Regions from separate parts of the Streptomyces sp. SGAir0957 genome, predicted to be linked through region 1. Evidence: riboswitches for the same ligand, from Rfam matches in the RefSeq annotation. Region 1 holds a riboswitch; the other holds the start of a gene.
The links. A riboswitch is a leader RNA that binds a small molecule or an ion and turns the genes downstream of it on or off. The one in region 1 is predicted to bind S-adenosylmethionine.
Positions count from the first base shown of each region.

Region 1 (4,485 bases):
AGTCGTCGATGGTGATGGTGGTGTCCGGGTCCTTGGACTGCTGGACGACGTGGCCGCCGTAGACGTAGACGTTGCGGCGGGTGGGCGCGTGCTCGGCGTTCGGGGAGTCGTACTTGTAGACGACGGTCAGGGACCAGCCGCCGACGCAGCCCTTGCCCGTGGGCGCCCATACGTCGCCGACCGCGACGGGGATCTCCGTGCCGGTGGCGGCGCCCGTGAACAGGGACGTCACGTCGGACTCGGCCGTGTAGTAGTGCGGCCCGCCGACCGCGGCCGGGGTGCGTACCGCGTCGCGTACGGCGACCCGGGTCTCGGCGCCGCCGTCGACCCGCACCACGGGCCGCTGGGTGAGCGGGTTCCCGGCCGGGGAGGTGGCGGGGCCCGCGGTGTCGCAGCGCCGGATCTGGTTGCGGCCGAGCTTGTACGTGCCATCGTTGCCGCCCCAGAAGAGGCGGGCGTAGGCGACTGTGGCGCCGGGCGGGACGGTCACCTTGCCGGTGGAGGAGTTGCGGACGGCGGTGCCGAGTCCGGCCCGGTCGGTGTACTCCATGGCGAACTGGTTGTTGTTCTCGGCGGACCGCCCGGCCTGCGCGTTCGCACAGCGCTGGGCGGCTTTGGCGGGCCCGGAGGGGCACTGCATCACGGTGTTGCCGAGCGTCAGGAAGTCACCGTAGAGGGCTTCCTCGTAGCGCTTGGCGAAGGGGTCCACGACGACGGCGGACGCGGGGGCGGCGGCGGTGATCAGCGTCGCCGCCGCCACGGTCGCCGCCACGGTCGCCGTCGCGGTGAGCGCCGCCATGCCCCGGGAACCGCCCTGGGAAAGTCTGAGCCACATAAGTGGGCAATTTAGACAGAAAGCATGATTAACCCACGTCTATGCCACGCGACGCTCCGCATACTCACCGATCTCGGCCATCGGGGGCCGCTCCACGGTGTCCACCGCGTACGTCCGTGGCACGAAGCCGCGCTCGCCCCGCTCGAACTGGGTCAGCTCCGGCCGTACCAGCTGGCCGCGCGCGAGCCGCAGCTGGGCCGTGCGGTAGATGGCCGCCGCCATCCGGCCGAGCGCGAGCCCGTCCTGGTGGCGGTGGCGGCGCACGCCCACGTCGACCTGGGCGAGCGCGTCCAGGCCCACGGTGTGCAGCGCGTCGACGAGCAGGCCCAGCTCGACGCCGTAGCCGACCGGGAACGGCAGGCGTTCGAGGAGCGTCCTGCGGGCCGCGTACTCGCCGCCGAGGGGCTGGACGAATCCGGCGAGGCGCGGCCAGTGCAGGTTGAGGATCGGGCGGGCCATCAGCTCCGTGACCCGGCCGCCCTGCCCTGCCGTCCTGCCGGAGGCGGGCGAATCGAACTCAGTACCCAGCGGGCGGTCGTACATCGCCTTGACGAAGCTGACGCCCGGGTCGGTGAGGAGCGGGCCGACGATCCCGGAGACGAAGTCCGCCGAGAACTCCTTCAGGTCCGCGTCGACGAAGCAGACGATGTCGCCGCTGGTGACGTACAGGGAGCGCCACAGCACCTCGCCCTTGCCGGGCGCGGCCGGGATGCGCGGCAGGATCGTGTCCCGGTGCACGACGCGCGCCCCGGCCGCCGCCGCGACCTCTGCGGTGCGGTCGGTGGAGCCGGAGTCCAGGACCACCAGTTCGTCGACGAGCGGCACCGCCGCCGTCATCAGCTCGCGCCGGATCACGGTGACGATCTCGCCGACCGTCGCCTCCTCGTCGAGCGCGGGCAGCACCACGCTCACCGTCTGGCCGGACGCGCGCTTCGCCGCGGTCAACTGGTGCAGCGGGCGGTCGGCCACCGACCAGGAGCGCTGCTCAAGCCAGCGTTCGACTTCTTCCAGCACGGTCTGTGGCTCCTTCGGGGGCGGGTGCACGGGCGGGTCCGGGGGCGGGGTGTGATCCATCTCGCGGTTCGGACGACTATCTCAAGGGTCCGGGCCTTCGGTTACAGTCTTGAACAAGGCCGGTGACCATCGCATGCCGGGGTCGCCGCCGACACAACTGCCACAAACAACCGAATACCGCTCATCCAGAGGGGCAGAGGGATACGGCCCGTTGAAGCCCCGGCAACCCTCCAGCCGGTCTCGTAGGACACCGCAACTGTCCACCGCGAGGCTCCCGGCTAGGGAAGGTGCCAAATCCGTCTCGCGGCGAGATGCGTCGCGAGGAAGATGAGGAGAAAGGGCCTCGCCTCTCATGGCTGTACAGACTGTCGCCACCGGAACCGCTCAGCAGACCGTTGATCTCGGTCCGGCTTCCGGGCTCTCCTGCCGCGAGTGCGGCACCACCTTCGAGCTCGGCCCGATCTTCGCGTGCGTCGAGTGTTTCGGGCCTCTGGAAGTCGCGTACGACCTGCCGGTCGGTAACCCCGAGGCGCTCCGCAAGCAGATCGAGGCGGGCCCGGCCAACGTGTGGCGCTACGCCCCGCTCCTTCCCGTCCCGGCCGACGTCGCCGAGAAGCCGAACCTGAACCCCGGCTGGACCGCGCTCGTCAAGGCCGACAACCTCGCCCGTGAACTCGGCGTCGAGCAGGGCAAGTTGTTCGTCAAGGACGACTCCGGCAACCCCACGCACTCCTTCAAGGACCGCGTCGTCGCCCAGGCCATCGAGGCCGCGCGCGCTTTCGGGTTCACGACGCTGTCCTGCTCCTCCACCGGCAACCTGGCCGGTGCCGTCGGCGCCGCCGCCGCCCGTGCCGGCTTCCGCTCCTGCGTGTTCATCCCGCACGACCTGGAGCAGGGCAAGGTCGTCATGGCCGGTGTCTACGGCGGTGACCTCGTCGCCATCGAGGGCAACTACGACGATGTGAACCGCTTCTGCTCCGAGCTGATCGGCGACCCGCTCGGCGAGGGTTGGGGCTTCGTCAACGTGAACCTGCGCCCGTACTACGGCGAGGGCTCCAAGACGCTGGCCTACGAGATCTGCGAGCAGCTCGGCTGGCGGCTGCCCGACCAGCTGGTCATCCCGATCGCCTCCGGATCGCAGTTCACGAAGATCGACAAGGGGCTCCAGGAGCTGATCAAGCTCGGCCTCGTCGAGGACAAGCCCTACAAGCTGTTCGGCGCCCAGGCCGAGGGCTGCTCGCCGGTCTCGGTCGCGTACAAGGGCGGCCACGACGTCGTCCGGCCGCAGAAGCCGAACACCATCGCCAAGTCCCTCGCCATCGGCAACCCGGCCGACGGTCCGTACGTGCTCGACATCGCGCGCCGCACGGGTGGTGCCGTGGAGGACGTGAACGACGAGCAGGTCGTCGACGCGATCAAGCTGCTCGCCCGGACCGAGGGGATCTTCGCGGAGACCGCCGGTGGGGTGACGGTCGGTGTCACCAAGAAGCTCATCGAGGCCGGGCTGATCGATCCGTCTCTGACGACCGTCGTGCTCAATACCGGTGACGGGCTCAAGACGCTTGACGCTGTCGCCGAGACTTCGCAGGCCACGGCGACCATCAAGCCGTCCCTCGACGCGTTCCGGGCCGCCGGGCTCGCCGCCGAGTAGGTTTCCCCGCCCCGCCCCGCCCCGCCCCTTCCCGTAACCGGGGGCTCTGCCCCCCGGGCCCCCGCTAGTGCTGAGGTGAGTTGTGAGCGTCAACGTCCGCATTCCTACCATTCTGCGTACCTACACCGGTGGGCAGGCCGAGGTCGCCGCCGAAGGGGGCACGCTCGGTGAGGTCATCGCCGATCTCGAGAAGAACCACACCGGGATCGCCGCCCGCGTCCTCGACGACCAGGGCAAGCTGCGCCGCTTCGTCAACGTCTACGTGAACGACGACGACGTCCGCTTCGAGCAGGGTCTGGAGACCGCGACGCCGGACGGCGCCGGCGTGTCGATCATTCCGGCCGTCGCCGGCGGCTGATCTTCCCCTGATGCACGCTGAGTTACCCCTGTTGCCCCCTCCGCGAGAGAAGCGGAGGGGGCAATTCTGCATGGTTGAGCGCGGTACAGTTGGGGAACCTGGTTCGTTTCCCCGCGTGGTGCATGACGGGCGCATATGAGTTTCCGCTCGGGACGCGACAAGAAGCAGCCAAAGTGCCCAGCCCCTTCGAGCCTTTTATGGCATTTGCCTGGCCCGAGTTGCCCAGGGATCCGGTGAGTTGGCCCGGTTTCCCCGTTCGAGGGTGCCCAGATTTCACGTCCGATTGACCTGTTGCAGACGGCAGTTGGGCAGATACATTCAGCCGCGGTCGACGCGTTCCGGCGCACACCCCTACCCATTGGGGAGGGTGAGGTCTGACCCGGATCCGCGAAGTGCGGATCTGTGCAAGGGCCAGTAATAGGGGAGTTAGGCATGGCTCAGGGCACCGTCAAGTGGTTCAACGCGGAGAAGGGGTACGGCTTCATCGCGGTCGACGGTGGTGCGGATGTATTCGTCCACTACAGCGCGATTCAGATGGACGGCTACCGCACCCTCGAAGAGGGTCAGCGAGTGGAATTCGAGATCTCGCAGGGCCAGAAGGGGCCGCAGGCAGACATGGTCCGCCTT
Region 1 covers NZ_CP027293.1:4,693,239-4,697,723, forward strand. Annotated here, with positions in the region: gene C1N81_RS25920 (DUF7927 domain-containing protein) at 1-835, opposite strand, end outside; gene C1N81_RS25925 (glucosyl-3-phosphoglycerate synthase) at 875-1,849, opposite strand; SAM riboswitch class I at 2,028-2,183, shown strand; gene thrC (threonine synthase) at 2,202-3,500, shown strand; gene C1N81_RS25935 (MoaD/ThiS family protein) at 3,583-3,858, shown strand; gene C1N81_RS25940 (cold-shock protein) at 4,291-4,485, shown strand, end outside.

Region 2 (4,485 bases), 1.4 Mb from region 1:
CGCTGGTCGGCGCCTCGGGAGCGATCTCGGCGGTGCTCGGCGCCTTCCTCTACCTCTTCCCCGACGCGCGGGTGACGAGCGTCTTCCCCTTCCTCCTCTTCCTGCCGCTGCGCTTCCCGGCGTGGGTGGTCCTCCCGTTCTGGGTCGCGCTGCAATGGGCCGCCGCCTACCAGGACAGCCAGGGGCCCGGGGTCGCCTACCTGGCCCATCTGATCGGCTTCTCGCTCGGCTTCCTGTGGGCGTGGGTGCGATACCGGGGCCGGGCTAAGGTGAAGGTTGCCCCAGCCACGGCCACCGAGGGAGACAGCCAGCCGTGATCACCGCGATCGTGCTCATCAAGACCAGCGTGGACCGGATCCCCGAGATCGCCGAGTCGATCGCGGCGCTCGACAGTGTCAGCGAGGTCTTCTCCGTCACCGGCACGTATGACTTGATCGCCATGGTTCGGGTGGCCCGGCACGATGATCTTGCCGAAGTGATTCCCGGCAAGATCAGCAAGATCCCCGGGGTCGAGGGCACCGACACGCATGTTGCTTTCCGCACGTACTCCCAGCACGATCTTGAGGCCGCGTTCTCCATCGGGCTGGACAGCTAGCCCCGCCAGGGGCGCGGGGAACCGCGCGGTCAGCCACGACGAAAGCCGCGGACGCGTCTGCTCATGAACCGAGCAGACGCGTCCGCGGCTGTTTCGTGGCTGGTCGCGCAGTTCCCCGCGCCCCTAGGCGGCTGGGACGCAGCGGCCTTCTTCGGTGCGGTAGGTCCAGGCGGCGCCATCGCGGACCAGTTCCTTCACCGCCCCGATGAAACGCTCGACGTGCTCGTCAGGGGTGCCCGCGCCGAAACTGACCCGGATCGCGTTCAGCGACTTCTCCCCCGGCGCCGCCTCAGGCGCCCCGCACTCGCCCTGGGTCTGCGGGTCGGACCCGAGCAGCGTCCGCACCAGCGGGTGGGCGCAGAACAGACCGTCCCGCACCCCGATCCCGTACTCCGCGGAGAGCGCCGCGGCGAAGTGCGAGGAGTTCCAGCCCTCGACCACGAAGGAGAGGACGCCGACGCGCGGGGCGTCGTCCCCGAACAGGGAGAGCACCTTCACCTCGGGCACCTCGGCGAGCCCGTCGCGCACCTTCCGGATCAGGTACCGCTCCCGGGCGACGAGGTCGTCGAACCCGGCCTCGGTCAGCGCCTTGCAGGCGGACGCGATGGAGTAGACGCCGATGACGTTCGGCGACCCGGCCTCGTGGCGGGCCGCGCTGTCGTGCCACTCGACGTCCACACCGCCGTCGACGCGCCGGGCCACCTTGCGCGAGGCACCGCCACCGGCCAGGTACGGCTCGGCCGCGCGCAGCCAGTCGGCGCGCCCGGCGAGCACGCCCGAGCCGAAGGGCGCGTACAGCTTGTGCCCGGAGAAGGCGATCCAGTCGACGTCCAGGTCCTGCACGGAGACCGGGTGGTGGGGCGCGAGCTGGGCGGCGTCGAGCACGATGCGGGCACCGTGCGCGTGAGCGGCCGCCGCCAGCTCGCGCACCGGCCAGAGTTCACCGGTGACGTTGGAGGCACCGGTGACGCAGACGAGGGCGGGCCCGTAGGGGTCGCGCTCGGCGAGGGCGCGCTCCAGGGTCTCGACGGCCTGGCCCGGGGTGCGCGGCGCGTTGAGGTAGGTCACGCGGGCGTCGCGCCAGGGCAGCAGCGACGCGTGGTGCTCGGTCTCGAAGACGAACACCTGGCAGTCGGCGGGCAGCGCGGCGGCGAGCAGGTTGAGCGAGTCGGTGGTGGAGCGGGTGAAGACGACCTGGTCGTCGGCGCGGCAGCCGAGGAACTCGGCGACCGTGGCGCGGGAGTTCTCGAACAGGTCGGTGGACAGCTGGGAGAGGTAGCCGGCGCCGCGGTGCACGCTGCCGTAGTAGGGGGCGTAGGCGGCGACGTCGTCCCACACGCGCTGCAGGGCGGGCGCGCTGGCGGCGTAGTCGAGGGCGGCGTACGTCACCTCGCCGCCGGTGACGAGCGGCACGGTCACGTCGCGGCCGAGCACCGGCAGCGGCGCGCCACAAGCGGGGTCGGCGGCGGACTCGGCGGAAACGGTGGCGGTGGCGGTGGCGGTGGTGTGAGCGGACATGGCTGTCTCCCGGCAGGACAAGTCAGGGCAGGGCGAAGTGGCGTACAGGCCCGCACGGCAGCCGTCAGCAACAGCACTGCTACGTACGGGAGTTGACCTCGACGCGGGGCGCGGACGCGCTCACGCGGAGGGTGATGGAGTAACCAGAGAAGGGGCCGGAGGCCCTAGCACATTCGCTTGCTCACGAGACTGCTCCCTCAAACGACCCAGGACCCCTGGAAAGTTCGCGAGGGGTCCGCGCTTGCCGCGAGCCTTGCTGCACGCGGCCTGGTCTTCACCCGGGGCACCCCGCCACGGACGGAGGGTTGCCGGACAGCCGGCCGGGGCCGATCACGCTGTCACTCATGACCTTGAAAAGCATCCTGCCACACGTTCCGGATACGGCAAGAGCGCAGTCCGTTCTCTGAGACAACTCGGACTGCGCTCTGCGTCACACTCGTACCCCGCGCGTCAGCGGTTGGTGGCCGTCACCCATCGCTCCAGGGTCGCCTTGGCCGCACCCGAGTCGATGGACTCGGCGGCGCGGTCCATGCCGGCCCGCAGCTGCTCGGCGAGGGTGCCGCTGCCGGGGCGTACGGCGACGAGGGCGGCGGCCGAGTTGAGGAGCACGGCGTCGCGCACCGGGCCGCGCTCCCCGTCGAGCAGCCGTCGCGCGACCTCCGCGTTGTAGGAGGCGTCCGCGCCGCGCAGGGCCGCCACGGGGACCAGGTCGAGGCCCACGTCGCGCGGGTCGAAGGACTCCTCGCGCACGGCGCCGTCCCGGACGACCCAGACGCGGGAGGTCGCGGTGGTGGTCAGCTCGTCGAGGCCGTCGTCGCCGCGGAAGACCAGGGACGAGTTGCCCCGCTCGGCGAAGACACCGGCCACGACGGGCGCCATCCGGGCGTCGGCGACCCCGACGGCCTGGGCGCGCACCCGGGCCGGGTTGGTGAGCGGGCCGAGGAGGTTGAAGACGGTGCGGATGCCGAGCTGGCCGCGCGCGGCGCCCGCGTACCGCAGCGCGGGGTGGAACTTCACGGCGAAGCAGAAGGTGATCCCGGCTTCCTCCGCGATCTGCGGGACCCGCGCGGGCGTCAGCTCCAGGTTGACGCCGAGCTTCTCCAGGACGTCGGAGGCGCCCGAGGCCGAGGAGGCGGCGCGGTTGCCGTGCTTGACGACCTTGACGCCCGTACCGGCGATGACGATGGCGGACATCGTGGAGATGTTGACGGTCTTGGCGCCGTCGCCGCCGGTGCCGACGATGTCGACGGTCTCCCCCGGCACCTCGATCACGTTGGCGTGCTCGTACATCGCCCGGACCAGACCGGAGATCTCCTCGACGGTCTCGCCCTTGGCGCGCAGCGCGACCACGAAGGCGGCGATCTGCGCCTCGGTCGCCTCCCCCCGCATGATGCGGTCCATCGCCCAGGCGGTGTCGTCGGCGCTCTGGTCGCGGCCCTCCAGGAGGCCGTTGAGTACGGCGGGCCAGGAACGGCCCGCCGCGGTGTCGCCTCCAGCGGGGTGCAAAGCGCTCATGGCCGCTCCAGTTGTGTCAGTGGGATTACGCGGCTCCAGCTTATCCAGCGCCAGGTATGGCAAAGAGCCCCCGTCCAGTGCCTGGACGAGGGCTCCTGCCGTGGCGGACAGCTGTCGGCTCAGCCGATCAGGGATCAGTGGTGGCCGTGGCCGCTGGTGATCTCCTTGTACTCCTCCGCGGTGGGCTTGGGGATCTGGTTGTTCTCCCCGTAGAAGCCCTTCGACAGCTTGGCGCGGGTCTTCTGCAGACGCGACTGCTTGCGCTCCACGCCGTTCTCGTCGACCGTCGGGCCGAGCTCGAGCGGCTGGTACTGCTCGTGCGCGGTGAGCGCGTGCAGCGACTCGGCGTCGAGCGGCTCGTGGACCTCGATGAACTCACCGTGCGGCAGGCGCTTGATGATGCCGGACTCGCGTCCGTGCAGCACCTTGTCCTTGTCGCGGCGCTGGAGGCCGAGGCAGATCCGCTTGGTGGCGATGAAGACCAGGACCGGCACGACGAAGAAGCCGATGCGGACGAACCAGGTGATCGCGTTGATCGACAGGTGGAAGTGCGTGGCCCAGAGGTCGTTGCCACCACCGACGAGCAGGACGAAGTACCAGGAGATCCACGCGGCGCCGAACGCCGTACGCGTCGGGACGTTGCGCGGGCGGTCCAGGATGTGGTGCTCGCGCTTGTCGCCGGTGACCCAGGACTCGATGAACGGGTAGACCGCGATCGCGACCAGGACCAGCGGGAAGATGACCAGCGGGATGAACACACCCAGGACGAGCGTGTGACCCCAGAGGTTGATCTCCCAGCCCGGCATCGTACGGATCAGGCCCTCGGAGAAGCCCATGTACCAGTCCGGCTGGGCGCC
Region 2 covers NZ_CP027293.1:6,063,841-6,068,325, reverse strand. Annotated here, with positions in the region: gene C1N81_RS32265 (rhomboid family intramembrane serine protease) at 1-317, shown strand, start outside; gene C1N81_RS32260 (Lrp/AsnC family transcriptional regulator) at 314-595, shown strand; gene C1N81_RS32255 (aminotransferase class V-fold PLP-dependent enzyme) at 719-2,113, opposite strand; SAM riboswitch class IV at 2,346-2,463, opposite strand; gene trpD (anthranilate phosphoribosyltransferase) at 2,564-3,628, opposite strand; gene C1N81_RS32245 (cytochrome bc1 complex cytochrome b subunit) at 3,763-4,485, opposite strand, start outside.
Region 2: another riboswitch for S-adenosylmethionine. It lies ahead of C1N81_RS32255 (aminotransferase class V-fold PLP-dependent enzyme); the one in region 1 lies ahead of thrC (threonine synthase).